Regions from separate parts of the Mesorhizobium sp. M1142 genome, predicted to be linked through region 1. Evidence: riboswitches for the same ligand, from Rfam matches in the RefSeq annotation. Region 1 holds a riboswitch; the other holds the start of a gene.
What was found. A riboswitch is a leader RNA that binds a small molecule or an ion and turns the genes downstream of it on or off. The one in region 1 is predicted to bind S-adenosylmethionine.
Positions count from the first base shown of each region.

Region 1 (5,812 bases):
CCTGGTGATCAGCGCGCTGGCGCTGTTTCTCGTTTACCAATTCGCCACCTATAGGGGCCTCCCCATCGTTCTCATGGTGATGGGTGTGCTGATCGCGTTGTTCGTCTTCGTTACCAAACGCATGACGATCGGCCGCCGCATCTATGCGATGGGCGGCAATGCCAAGGCAGCCCAGCTATCGGGCATCAAGACCGAACGGCTGACGTTGATGGTGTTCATCAATATGGGCGTGCTGTCGGCACTCGGCGGCCTGATTATCGCAGCGCGCCTGGGGCAGGCTGTGCCGGCGGCCGGCCTCGGCAGCGAGCTCGACGTCATCGCCGCGGTGTTCATCGGTGGCGCTTCGGCGATGGGCGGCGTCGGCCAGGTCATCGGCGCGGTGGTCGGCGGCTTCATCATGGGCGTCATGAACAACGGCATGTCGATCATGGGCGTCAATGTCGACTGGCAGCAGGTGGTCAAAGGCCTGGTGCTGCTCGGCGCCGTCGTCTTCGACGTCTACAACAAGAACAAGGCTTGAGAGGCAACCAGGAGGCATACGGGTCACATCGCGGCGCTGCCGGGCGGCGCAAAGAAGTCCCTCGAGGGACCTGATCCGCGAGCGCAATCCGGACGAAGAATTTCAATCGAGGCGCGGACAACGGTCCGAGCCGCGCCGGGCAGGGTTTGCCAAGAAAGGCACGCCAAGCCCGCAATTCAGAGAGGGTTACCATGCTGATCTCACAGATCCTCGACGACGCCGAGACGATCCGCGTCGTTGCCCGCAACGGCGGCAAGACCCGCGTCATCAACGGCGCGCGCAGCGTCTATTCGCTGGCGATGGAAGCCGCGCGCACCGGCAGCGGGCTTGTCGCCCTGATCGAGCGCAAGGGCTTCGGCGAAACCATCGATCTGGACGCAGCCTACAAGAAGGGACGACTGCTGTCGCCGATCAACCATCCCGATCCGGCGCATCTCCATCTCACCGGCACCGGGCTGACGCATCTCGGCTCCGCCGCGACCCGCGATTCCATGCACAAGAAGCTCAGCACGGACGGCGAGGAACAGCTGACCGATTCCATGAAGATGTTCCGCATGGGGCTTGAGGGTGGCAAGCCGGCGAAGGGCCAGATCGGCGTGCAGCCGGAATGGTTCTACAAGGGCAACGGCACTATGGCGGTGGCGCCCGGTGCGGCGCTTGTGTCGCCGGCCTTCGCCCAGGATGCCGGCGAGGAGCCGGAAATCGCCGGTATCTATGTGATCGGCGACGACGGCGCCCCATTCCGCGTCGGCTTCACCCTGTCGAACGAGTTTTCCGACCACGTCACCGAGCGTGTGAACTATCTCTTCCTCGCCCATTCCAAGCTGCGTAACGCTTCGTTCGGCCCGGAGATCCTGATCGGCGACCTGCCGTCCGATATCCGCGGCGCTTCACGCATCCTGCGCGACGGCAAGCTGCTTTGGGAAAAGCCGTTCCTGTCGGGCGAGGCGAACATGTCGCACACCATTGGCAATCTCGAGCATCACCACTTCAAATACTCGGCCTTCCGCCAGCCGGGTGATGTGCATGTACACATGTTCGGCACGGCAACACTGTCCTTCGCCGACGGCATCAGGACCGAGGCCGGTGACGTATTCGAAATCGAGGCGCAGGATTTCGGCCTGCCGCTGCGCAACCCGCTTGAAATCGAGCAGCCGGTGAAGGTGGCGGTGAAGGCGCTTTGAGGCGTCGATGACAGCGTGATCTCCCCCCTCGTGGGGGAGATTGGCAGTTCCAAACTCATCGCGCGGCGCGGAAATGCTTGGACAGTTTCAGGCCCTGCGCCTGATAGTTCGAGCCGAGATCTGTGCCGTAGAGCGCCTGCGGCCGTTTCAGCATGTGCTCGTAGACCAACCGTCCGACGATCTGGCCGTGGTCGAGGATGAACGGCACTTCGTGGCTACGCACCTCGAGCACCGCCCGGCTGCCGGTGCCGCCCGACGCCGAATGGCCGAAACCCGGGTCGAAGAAACCGGCATAATGGACGCGGAACTCGCCGACCAGCGGGTCGAAAGGCGTCATTTCGGCGGCGTAGAGTGGCGGCACATGGACCGCCTCGCGCGACACCAAGATGTAGAATTCGTCCGGATCGAGCACCAGCTCGCCGGCGCCGCTTTTGTAGAGCGGCTCCCAGAAATCGACGACATCCTGCGCGGCGCGCTTGTCGACGTCGACCAGGCCGGTGTGGTGCTTGCCGCGATAGCCGACCAGCCCGTCCTTGTCGCCGTCGAGATCGATCGACAGCGCGATTCCGCCGCCTGAGATGTTGGGTGGTTCGGTGGCGACCAACATTTCGGCGCGGTGCAACTCGTGCAGCTCGCTTTCCGACAAGAGCGCATTGCCGGTGCGGAACCTGATCTGCGACAGCCGCGAGCCGGTCCGCACGATGATCGGGAAAGTGCGCGGGCTGACCTCCAGATAGAGCGGGCCTTCATAGCCAGCGGCGATCTTGTCGAACTCGTGGCCACGGTCGGTCATTACGCGGGTGAAGATATCGAGCCGTCCGGTCGAGCTTTTCGGGTTGGCGGAGGCGGAAATATGGGCGGGCAGCGCCAGGCTTTCGAGCAGCGGCACGATGTAGACGCAGCCGGTTTCCAGCACCGCACCTTCGGCGAGGTTGATCTCGTGCAGCTTCAGCCGGTCGAGCTTGTCGACAACCCTGTGGTCCGGGCCGGGCAAGAAGGAAGCACGCACTCGCCAGGCCTTGTCGCCGAGCCTGAGGTCAAGGCTGGCCGGCTGGATCTGATCGGCATCGAGCATGCGCGGCGATTTCAGCGCGCCCGTCTGGAACAGCTCGGAAATATGCTGATCGGGAAGAATGCCTGTCTGCCGCAAGGGTCTGGCTCCGTTCGAAGGCCGGGCGAGGTCTTGTTCTGTCGCAGGTCCGACCGTGGACGCCTTTGGCACCTGCTTGGTACAACCCTCTTAATCATGCCGGCAATTGACGCAAGCGTGGCGCGGGTCTAAAGCTCGTTATCCCGTGGTGATTTGGCCGGTCGGCTTGCAGCCACGTTAAACAAGTCGCTAAAGGACCGTCGGCCGCAAGGCCATATGGACCGGTTGCGACTTTCGCGGCCGGTTTTTTGTTGTTTGGACCAATTTTGGTGTTTGGATGGAATGATGACCAAGAAGCGCGACTGGAAGCCTCAGACCGCACTCGTGCATGCCGGGACGCTGCGTTCCGGCTTCGGCGAGACCTCCGAGGCGATGTATCTCACCCAAGGCTATGTCTACGAGACGGCGCAAGCGGCGGAGGCCCGCTTCAAGGGCGAGGAGCCGGGCTTCATCTATTCGCGCTATGCCAATCCGACGGTCGACATGTTTGAGAAACGCATGTGCGCGCTGGAAGGAGCCGAGGACGCGCGCGCGACGGCATCCGGCATGGCGGCGGTGACGGCAGCACTGCTGTGTAGCGCCAAGGCGGGCGACCATATCGTGGCGGCGCGCGCGCTGTTCGGCTCCTGCCGCTGGGTGATCGAGACGCTGGCGCCGAAATACGGCATTGAGGCAACGCTGGTCGACGGCACCGACATCGCCAATTGGGAAAAGGCGGTCAAGCCAAACACCAAACTGTTTTTCCTGGAAAGCCCTACCAATCCAACGCTGGAGGTAGTCGACATTGCCGCCGTCGCGGCACTTGCCAATTCGATCGGCGCCAGGCTGATCGTCGATAATGTCTTCGCTACGCCCTTGCAGCAGAAACCCCTGCAGCTCGGCGCCCACATCGTCGTCTATTCGGCCACGAAGCATATTGACGGCCAGGGGCGTTGTCTTGGCGGCATCGTTCTGTCGGACAAGAAATGGATCGACGAGAATCTGCATGACTATTTCCGCCACACCGGCCCCAGCCTCTCGCCCTTCAATGCCTGGACGCTGCTGAAAGGCCTGGAGACGCTGCCGCTACGCGTACGCCAGCAGACGGAAAGTGCCGGCCGCATCGCGGATTTCCTGGCCGAGCGCCCGCAAATCGCCCGCGTCATCTATCCCGGCCGCGCCGACCACCCGCAAGCGGCCGTGGTCAAGAAGCAGATGTCAGGCGGCTCGACGCTGATTTGCTTCGATGTGAAGGGCGGCAAGCAGGCGGCCTTTGCCTTCCAGAACGCACTCGACGTCGTGCTGATTTCCAACAATCTCGGCGACGCCAAGAGCCTGATCACCCATCCGGCGACGACCACACACAAGAACTTGACTGATGAAGCCCGCGCCGAGCTCGGCATCGGACCGGGAACGCTCAGGCTGTCAGTCGGCCTTGAGGACGCCGACGACCTGCTCGAAGACATCGAGCAGGCACTGAGAGTTGCCGGATAAGGGCGGGCCGAACAGAGGCAGCGGGGACGTGCCGATCAGGCGCCGGACGGGGTCTCTTCCAGCTCCGCGACAGTCTTTGTCTGGATAGTCATCACGTTGCCGCGCCAGTCGACGGCGCCGCTCAGCCATCCGCGCGCCCAAATGGCGGGAAGCATCAGGTCTCGTGCCATCATCGCCGGGATCGTGCGCGGCGACAGGTGCCATCCCTTGGCCGAGGCCAAGGCGCATTCCGGCAGGTAGGCCGCGACCAGCACGGCGATGGCGGTTGCCGGCAGGCTGACGCCGGCGTCAGCCGCAGCGATCAGTGCAAGCACTAGCGGCGGTGCCGCGCCGATCAGGATTTCGGGGGCAAAGAACAGTGCAAAGGTGACGCGGCGCAGCCGCGCCCAGCGCGCCTGCCGTGACCAGATCTCGCCAAGCGTGCGCCGGCCGAGCGGCTGTTCGAAGGGAGAGGCGACAAGATTGACCCGCAGTCCGAGCCCATTGACCAGCTTGGTCGCGGCGGCGTCCTCGGCGATCTCGGCGGCAAGCGCGCGGATGCCGCCATTGGCATCGAGCATTGGCTTGTTCCACAACATGCTCTTACCCTGGGCGAAGCCGAGGCCGAGCGCCTCTCCAGCGTACTGCCAGCGTGCCTGCAGCGTGTTGAGAAAGGCGCATTCGACCTCCCCCCAGAAGCCGTCCGGCCGCGAGCCGATCGGCGTCGAGCAGACGAGGCCAGTGTCGTGCCGCCACGCCGCCATCAGGTACTGGACGTAGTCGCTCGGCATAAGCACGTTGGAATCGGCAAGGATGACCCAGCGATAACGCGCCGCCTCCCAACCCTTCACGCAATTGTTGAGTTTTGGATTGCCGCTGATGCGGTCGTCACCGACCAGAAGGCGGGCGCGAATAGCTGGAAAGCGCGCCATTGCGGCGGTGATCGGCTTGACCACCGGGTCGTCGGCATGGGCGACACAGAAGATGAGTTCGTAGCGCGGCCAGTCGAGTGAGAAGGCGCGCTCCAGCGTCTCTTCGGCAAACGGCTCGACGCCGCGCGCCGGGATGACGATCGATACCGGCGGCGCGTTGGCCGCGGGCGGTGCAATACTGGCTGGTCGCTTCAGCTTCTGCGAAGCTAACAGGATGCTGGCGAGATTTGAAAGAAGGAGGGCTATGGAAAGGAGGGCGGCTGCGTATGTCGGTTCCATCGAGATCTGGTCACTCCAGAAATGCCGGCCGCATGACAGCCGTTTTCAACAATTCGACAGAACGCTGAGTCGTCCGGCACAAGCCTGCACACCATCATTGTCATGTGTCACTCAAATGACATTGTTTTTCGGCACCTGCGCTTGAGATCGGGCAAGAAGATGCTGCGCATCGTTGACCAAACTGCGCTGAGCATCGAAAGTTCCATCTACATTGCTTTGGAGCAGTTTATGTACAGCGCCGTCACCCGCAACATCGAAGTGCAGGTCAGGCCGTTCTATCTGGAGGATCACTCCG
Region 1 covers NZ_JAMYMK010000004.1:112,023-117,834, reverse strand. Annotated here, with positions in the region: gene mmsB (multiple monosaccharide ABC transporter permease) at 1-520, shown strand, start outside; gene araD1 (AraD1 family protein) at 712-1,704, shown strand; gene NKH42_RS08975 (2'-deoxycytidine 5'-triphosphate deaminase) at 1,760-2,854, opposite strand; SAM riboswitch at 2,990-3,067, shown strand; gene NKH42_RS08970 (O-succinylhomoserine sulfhydrylase) at 3,137-4,327, shown strand; gene NKH42_RS08965 (ceramide glucosyltransferase) at 4,363-5,517, opposite strand; gene apaG (Co2+/Mg2+ efflux facilitator ApaG/CorD) at 5,746-5,812, shown strand, end outside.

Region 2 (5,812 bases), on a different contig from region 1:
GGCGTCAAGGCCGACTGTGCCAATCTCGCGGTCAGCGGCTATCCCTTCAGCTTCACCCTTTCCTGCGACAGTCTGGCTTACGAGGACGACAGCCGCAACGTCGCGGCCTCGACAGGCAAGATCAACGCCGCCACCCAGATCACGCGGCTTCTGTCGCCTGCCGCCGAGCTTAGGGGGCCACTCAGGACCTCCGTTCCCGGCATGACCCCGCTCTGGATCGACTGGGATGATCTGCGGGCCGACATGAAGCTGTCCTGGCCGCTGCCGAGACGCCTCTCGCTGCAGGCAGAAGGCCTGTCCGGCCAGACCGATCCCGCAGACGATACCGATCCCGTCTCGCTGTTCAGCGCCGGAACTGCCAGCGGGCAATTGCGCCCAAACGGCCCGGACATCGACTATGCCGGCAATTTCACCGATCTCGAAATCGACGCGGCGGCCATCGACGGGCGCGTCTTGCCGCCGCTCGATGGCAGCGGCGATGTGACGCTGAAGAACGGCGTGATGCTGATCATGGCAAACCCGAAGAGCCTGCGCGGCCTCGCGGCCGAAATCCACGAGCTCGATCTGTCGTCCGGAACTGCGCGCATCACCGTTTCCGGACCGCTGTCGGTCGATGACGGCGGTCTCATAAATGCCGATCTGACGATCAAGCTCAATGATCCAAAGGCCGTGGCGGCGATCCTTGCCACCGCCATCCCCGAGCAGAAGAAAGAGATCCAAACCGGCTTTGCCGGACTGGCGCTGCTCGGCAACCAGCCGTCGATGCCGCTGAAGATCGTCAGGGGCAAGGCCTCGCTCGGCTTCATCCCGCTCGGCAAGATCAAGCCGCTTGACTAGGCGGTCGGGACTGCGATCGGCCTGCCGCGGCTTATCCCTTCGGCGGGTGTTCGACTGCCTGGCGACCGAAATCCGGTACGTCGATGTCCTGGCCGGCCTCGATGATCGAGCGGCGGACGGCGCGGGTGCGGGTGAACAGGTCGAACAGCTTTTCGCCGTCGCCCCAGCGGATCGCCCGCTGCAGCGAGGACAGATCTTCCGAGAATCGCGCCAGCATTTCGAGGATGGCATCCTTGTTGTGCAGGCAGACGTCACGCCACATGGTCGGGTCGGATGCGGCGAGACGGGTGAAGTCGCGAAAGCCGGAAGCCGAGTATTTGATGACCTCGGACTTGGTCACCGACTCCAGATCGTCGGCGGTACCGACGATGTTATAGGCGATGATGTGCGGCAGGTGCGAAACGATGGCCAGCGTCATGTCGTGATGCTGCGGGTCCATCGTGTCGATGTTGGAGCCGCAGCGGCGCCAGAATTCCGAGAGCCTTTCCAGTGCCGCGGGATCGGTGCCGGGCAGCGGCGTGAAGATGCACCAGCGGTTCTCGAACAGTTCGGCAAAACCCGCATCTGGTCCCGACTTTTCGGTGCCGGCCAAAGGATGGCCGGGAATGAAGTGCACGCCATCAGGCACATGCGGCTGCATCTGCGCGATCACCGATGCTTTGGTCGAGCCGACATCGGTGAGGATGGCGCCCTTCTTCAGCGCCGGCGCGATCTCCGCGGCGACGATACCCGAAGAGCCGACCGGCACCGAAACGACGACCAGATCGGCATCGCGAACCGCCTCTTTCGCATCCGTCGTGTAGGTGTCGCCGAGGGCGAGTAGGCTTGCCCGCGCCAGCGTCGCTTCGCTGCGCGTCGAAATCGCGACTTGGCCGGCGAGCCCCTCGCGGCGGATGACGCGGGCCAGCGACGAGCCGATCAGGCCGATGCCGACCAGCGCGATCTTTTCGAACATCGGTGAGGTCATGGTGTTCTAGCTTTTCAGGAATGTCGCGAGTGCGGCGACAACGCCGCGGTTGGCCTCTTCGGTGCCGATGCTCATGCGCAGCGCGTTCGGAAAACCGTAGCCGGAAACGCGCCGCAATATGTAGCCGCGCGCACTGAGGTAGTCGTCGGCGGCGGCCGCCGAATGCTTTTTGTCCTCGCGAAAGTGGATAAGGATGAAATTGCCGACGCTCGGTGTCACCCGCAGCCCAAGCCCGCTTAGTTGCTCGGTCAGCCATGCCAGCCAGGTCTCGTTATGCGCCACGCTGCGCTCGATATGGACGCGGTCGCGGATCGCCGCGATACCGGCCTCGATAGCCGTCGCATTGACGTTGAAAGGCCCGCGCACGCGGTTGATCGCGTCGATGATATGCATTGGCGCATACATCCAGCCGATCCGCGCGCCGCCCAGGCCCAACTTGGAGAAAGTGCGGGTCATGACCACGTTTTCTGCGCTACCCACCAACTCGACGCCGGCTTCATAATCGTTGCGCCGGACATATTCGGCGTAAGCTGCATCCAGCACCAGAAGCACGTTTCGCGGCAGGCCGGCATGCAGGCGGCGCACCTCCTGGAACGGCACGTAGGTGCCGGTTGGATTGTTGGGATTGGCAAGGAAGATGATCCTGGTACGCGGCGTCACCGCGGCAAGGATTGCATCGACATCGGCGCGTTCATCGGTCTCCTTGACCGTAACCGGGACGGCACCGGCCGATTGTATGTAGATCTTGTAGACCATGAAGCCGTGTTCGGTGATGATGGCTTCGTCGCCGGGCGCGAGGTAGGTCTGCGCCAGCAGGCCCAGAATCTCGTCGGAGCCGTTGGAGCAGACGATGTTCGCCGGGTTGAGCCCGTGCACCTCGGCGATCGCTTCCCTCAGACGCCTGGCGCTGCCGTCGGGATAGACCGCGAGCTTGTCGGCGACCGCGCGCGCGGCCTCTATCGCCTTTGGCGAAGGGCCGAGCGGGTTCTCATTCGACGACAATTTGTGGACCTTGGCGACACCTTCAGGCGCCGCGCTCTTGCCGGGTACATAGGCTTCGATGTCCATGATGCCGGCGCGGGGCCTTGGACGTGTCTGATCCGGTATCTGGCTCATTCCATGAAATCCGTCGAGAGTGCCTCCATCCGGAAGCCGCAGCGGAAATACAAGCCGTGGCCCGGAATGTCGAGGGGCGGCAATTCGGGATCAAGAACTTGCCGTTGACGAAGCCATGCGTCGGTCCTAGAAGAGCAGCGAAAGTTCCGTGGTGATTTGGCCGGTCGGCTTGCAGCCACGTTAAACAACTTGCTAAAGGGCCGTTTGCATCTTGTAACCGGCTTTGCGAAGGCATGGCCGGTTTTTTGTTGCCCTGGCTGGTTGTTGCCCAGACTGGCGGTGGACAACTGAAGGCGGGCAAGGAGATATGATGGTCGCTTTGCGCGCGCGAAAAACCAACAACGAGGCCGACCAGCCGTCGAGCCCGGTGTTGCGTTTCGGCGCCGACAAGCCGCTCAAGCTCGACGCCGGCACGCTGCTGTCGCCCTTCCAGATTGCCTACCAGACCTATGGCACGCTCAACGACGCGCGCTCCAACGCCATCCTCGTCTGCCATGCGCTGACCGGCGACCAGCATGTCGCCAACACCAATCCGGTGACCGGCAAGCCAGGCTGGTGGGAAGTGCTGATCGGCCCCGGCAAGATCATCGACACCGATCGTTTCTTCGTCATCTCGTCCAACGTCATCGGCGGCTGTCTCGGCTCCACCGGCCCCGCCTCGACCAATCCCGCCACCGCCAAGCCCTACGGGCTCGACCTGCCGATCATCACCATCCGCGACATGGTGCGCGCGCAGCTGATGCTGGTCGAGCATTTCGGTATCGAACAGCTGTTCAGCGTGCTGGGCGGCTCGATGGGCGGCATGCAGGTGCTGCAATGGGCCTCGAGCTATCCCGAGCGCGTCTTCTCGGCGCTGCCGATCGCCACCGGCGCCCGCCATTCTTCGCAGAACATCGCTTTCCACGAGGTCGGCAGGCAGGCAGTGATGGCCGACCCGGACTGGCATGGCGGCAAATACTTCGAGCACGGCAAGCGGCCGGAAAAGGGGCTGGCGGTGGCGCGCATGGCCGCTCACATCACCTATCTGTCGGAAGCAGCGCTGCACCGCAAGTTCGGCCGCAACCTTCAGGATCGCGAAGCCCTGACCTTCGGCTTCGATGCCGACTTCCAGATCGAGAGCTACCTGCGCCATCAGGGCATGACCTTCGTCGATCGCTTCGATGCCAACTCCTATCTCTACATGACCCGGGCGATGGACTATTTCGATCTCGCCGCCGACCATGGCGGCCGGTTGGCCGATGCCTTCGCCGGCACCAAGACGCGCTTCTGCCTGGTTTCGTTCACCAGCGATTGGCTGTTCCCGACCGAGGAAAGCCGCTCGGTCGTGCACGCGCTGAACGCGGCCGGCGCCTCGGTCTCGTTCGTCGAGATCGAGACCGACCGCGGCCACGACGCCTTCCTGCTCGACGAACCGGAACTGTTCGCCGCCATCAAAGGCTTCATCGCCTCGGCGGCGCGGGCGAGAGGGCTCGGCGCATGACCCCGAAAAGTTCCGGATTGTTCGGATCAGGACCATGCGCCAGGCAAGTGACGAGCCCATGAGCGTCAACCGCGCCCAGCGCGTCGACCTCGAGGTCATCGCCGATCTCATCCCGCCGCAGTCGCGGGTGCTAGACGTCGGTTCCGGCGACGGCCTGCTGCTCGAATTGCTGCAGGCGACCAAGAAGGTCGACGGTCGCGGGCTGGAACTGTCGCAGCGCGGCGTCAACGAATGCGTGGCGCGCGGCCTGTCGGTCATCCAGGGCGATGCCGATAAGGATCTCCAATTCTATCCCGATAAGGGCTTCGACTTCGTCGTTTTGTCGCAGACCTTGCAGGCGACCCGCAATCCGAAATTGGTGCTCGACGAACTGCTCAGGATCGGCAACCGCGCTATCGTCTCATTCCCAAATTTTGGTCACTGGCGGGTGCGCTTTTCGCTACTGTTCAACGGCCGCATGCCGGTGACCAAGGACCTGCCCTATTCCTGGTATGACACCCCCAACATCCATTTCTGCACCATTCGCGATTTCGTCAATCTGTGCGACGAGCTTGGCGCGACGGTGGAAAAGGCGACCGCGCTCGACGCCAATGGCCAGCGGATCGGCTTCTCGATGCCGTGGTGGTTCTGGAATTTTTTCGGCCAGCAGGCGGTGTTTCTGCTGAAACGATAAGAGCCAATCGTCGCGGATCGTCCCCTTATTCGAGAACGTCGGTGGCCTTGTGCGGGTGCTGGACGCCATCGACCAGGACCACGTCGGACTGAGAATTCTCGGTGCGCAGCGGCAAGATCTCCTGATAGGCGGGCGAGCGGTACCATGCACGCACCTGCTGCATGTCTGGAAATTCGATCATGACGAGGTGGCCCGGCCAGGTGTTTTCAACGACTTCCACCTCGCTGCCATGCACGATGAAGCGCCCGCCAAACGGCTCCAGCGTGGCATCGATCTTGTGCAGGTACTCGACGATCTGCGGCCCCGGCGTGACCTGGCGCATATGCGCGACGGCGTAGGCGGTCATGGCTGTACTCCCTGGTGGTCGAAGCCGGACAACCGGCTTGATGGGAGCAGTTTGCCGAGACCTTGCACGCTGGTCGATTACCCCCGAGGTAATGACACTGAATACAAAACCGACGCGCCTCTGCCGTTGCTGCTCCGAACAGGGCCGTGCGCGAGCCCTGCTGTCACCTGAAAAATATTTCCGCCTGGCGCCGATGATTTCCGCACGCCTGCGCTGTCCTTATCGATGAGCGCGCCTGGATGGTCCGGCGGCCGGGAGCAGAGAGGTGATCCATGGGATCGTTGCAAGGTCAGAATGTTGTAGTCGTCGGAGGCAGCCGCGGGGTCGGCCGCTCCATCGCGGAGGCCGCCCTCAAGGAGAGAGCGACGGTGCTGGCCGTGGCCCGCGGAAAAC
Region 2 covers NZ_JAMYMK010000003.1:332,622-338,433, reverse strand. Annotated here, with positions in the region: gene NKH42_RS08085 (DUF2125 domain-containing protein) at 1-837, shown strand, start outside; gene NKH42_RS08080 (prephenate/arogenate dehydrogenase family protein) at 869-1,804, opposite strand; gene hisC (histidinol-phosphate transaminase) at 1,811-2,920, opposite strand; SAM riboswitch at 3,059-3,136, shown strand; gene metX (homoserine O-acetyltransferase MetX) at 3,231-4,400, shown strand; gene metW (methionine biosynthesis protein MetW) at 4,459-5,073, shown strand; gene NKH42_RS08060 (DUF1330 domain-containing protein) at 5,099-5,419, opposite strand; gene NKH42_RS08055 (SDR family NAD(P)-dependent oxidoreductase) at 5,692-5,812, shown strand, end outside.
Region 2: another riboswitch for S-adenosylmethionine. It lies ahead of metX (homoserine O-acetyltransferase MetX); the one in region 1 lies ahead of NKH42_RS08970 (O-succinylhomoserine sulfhydrylase).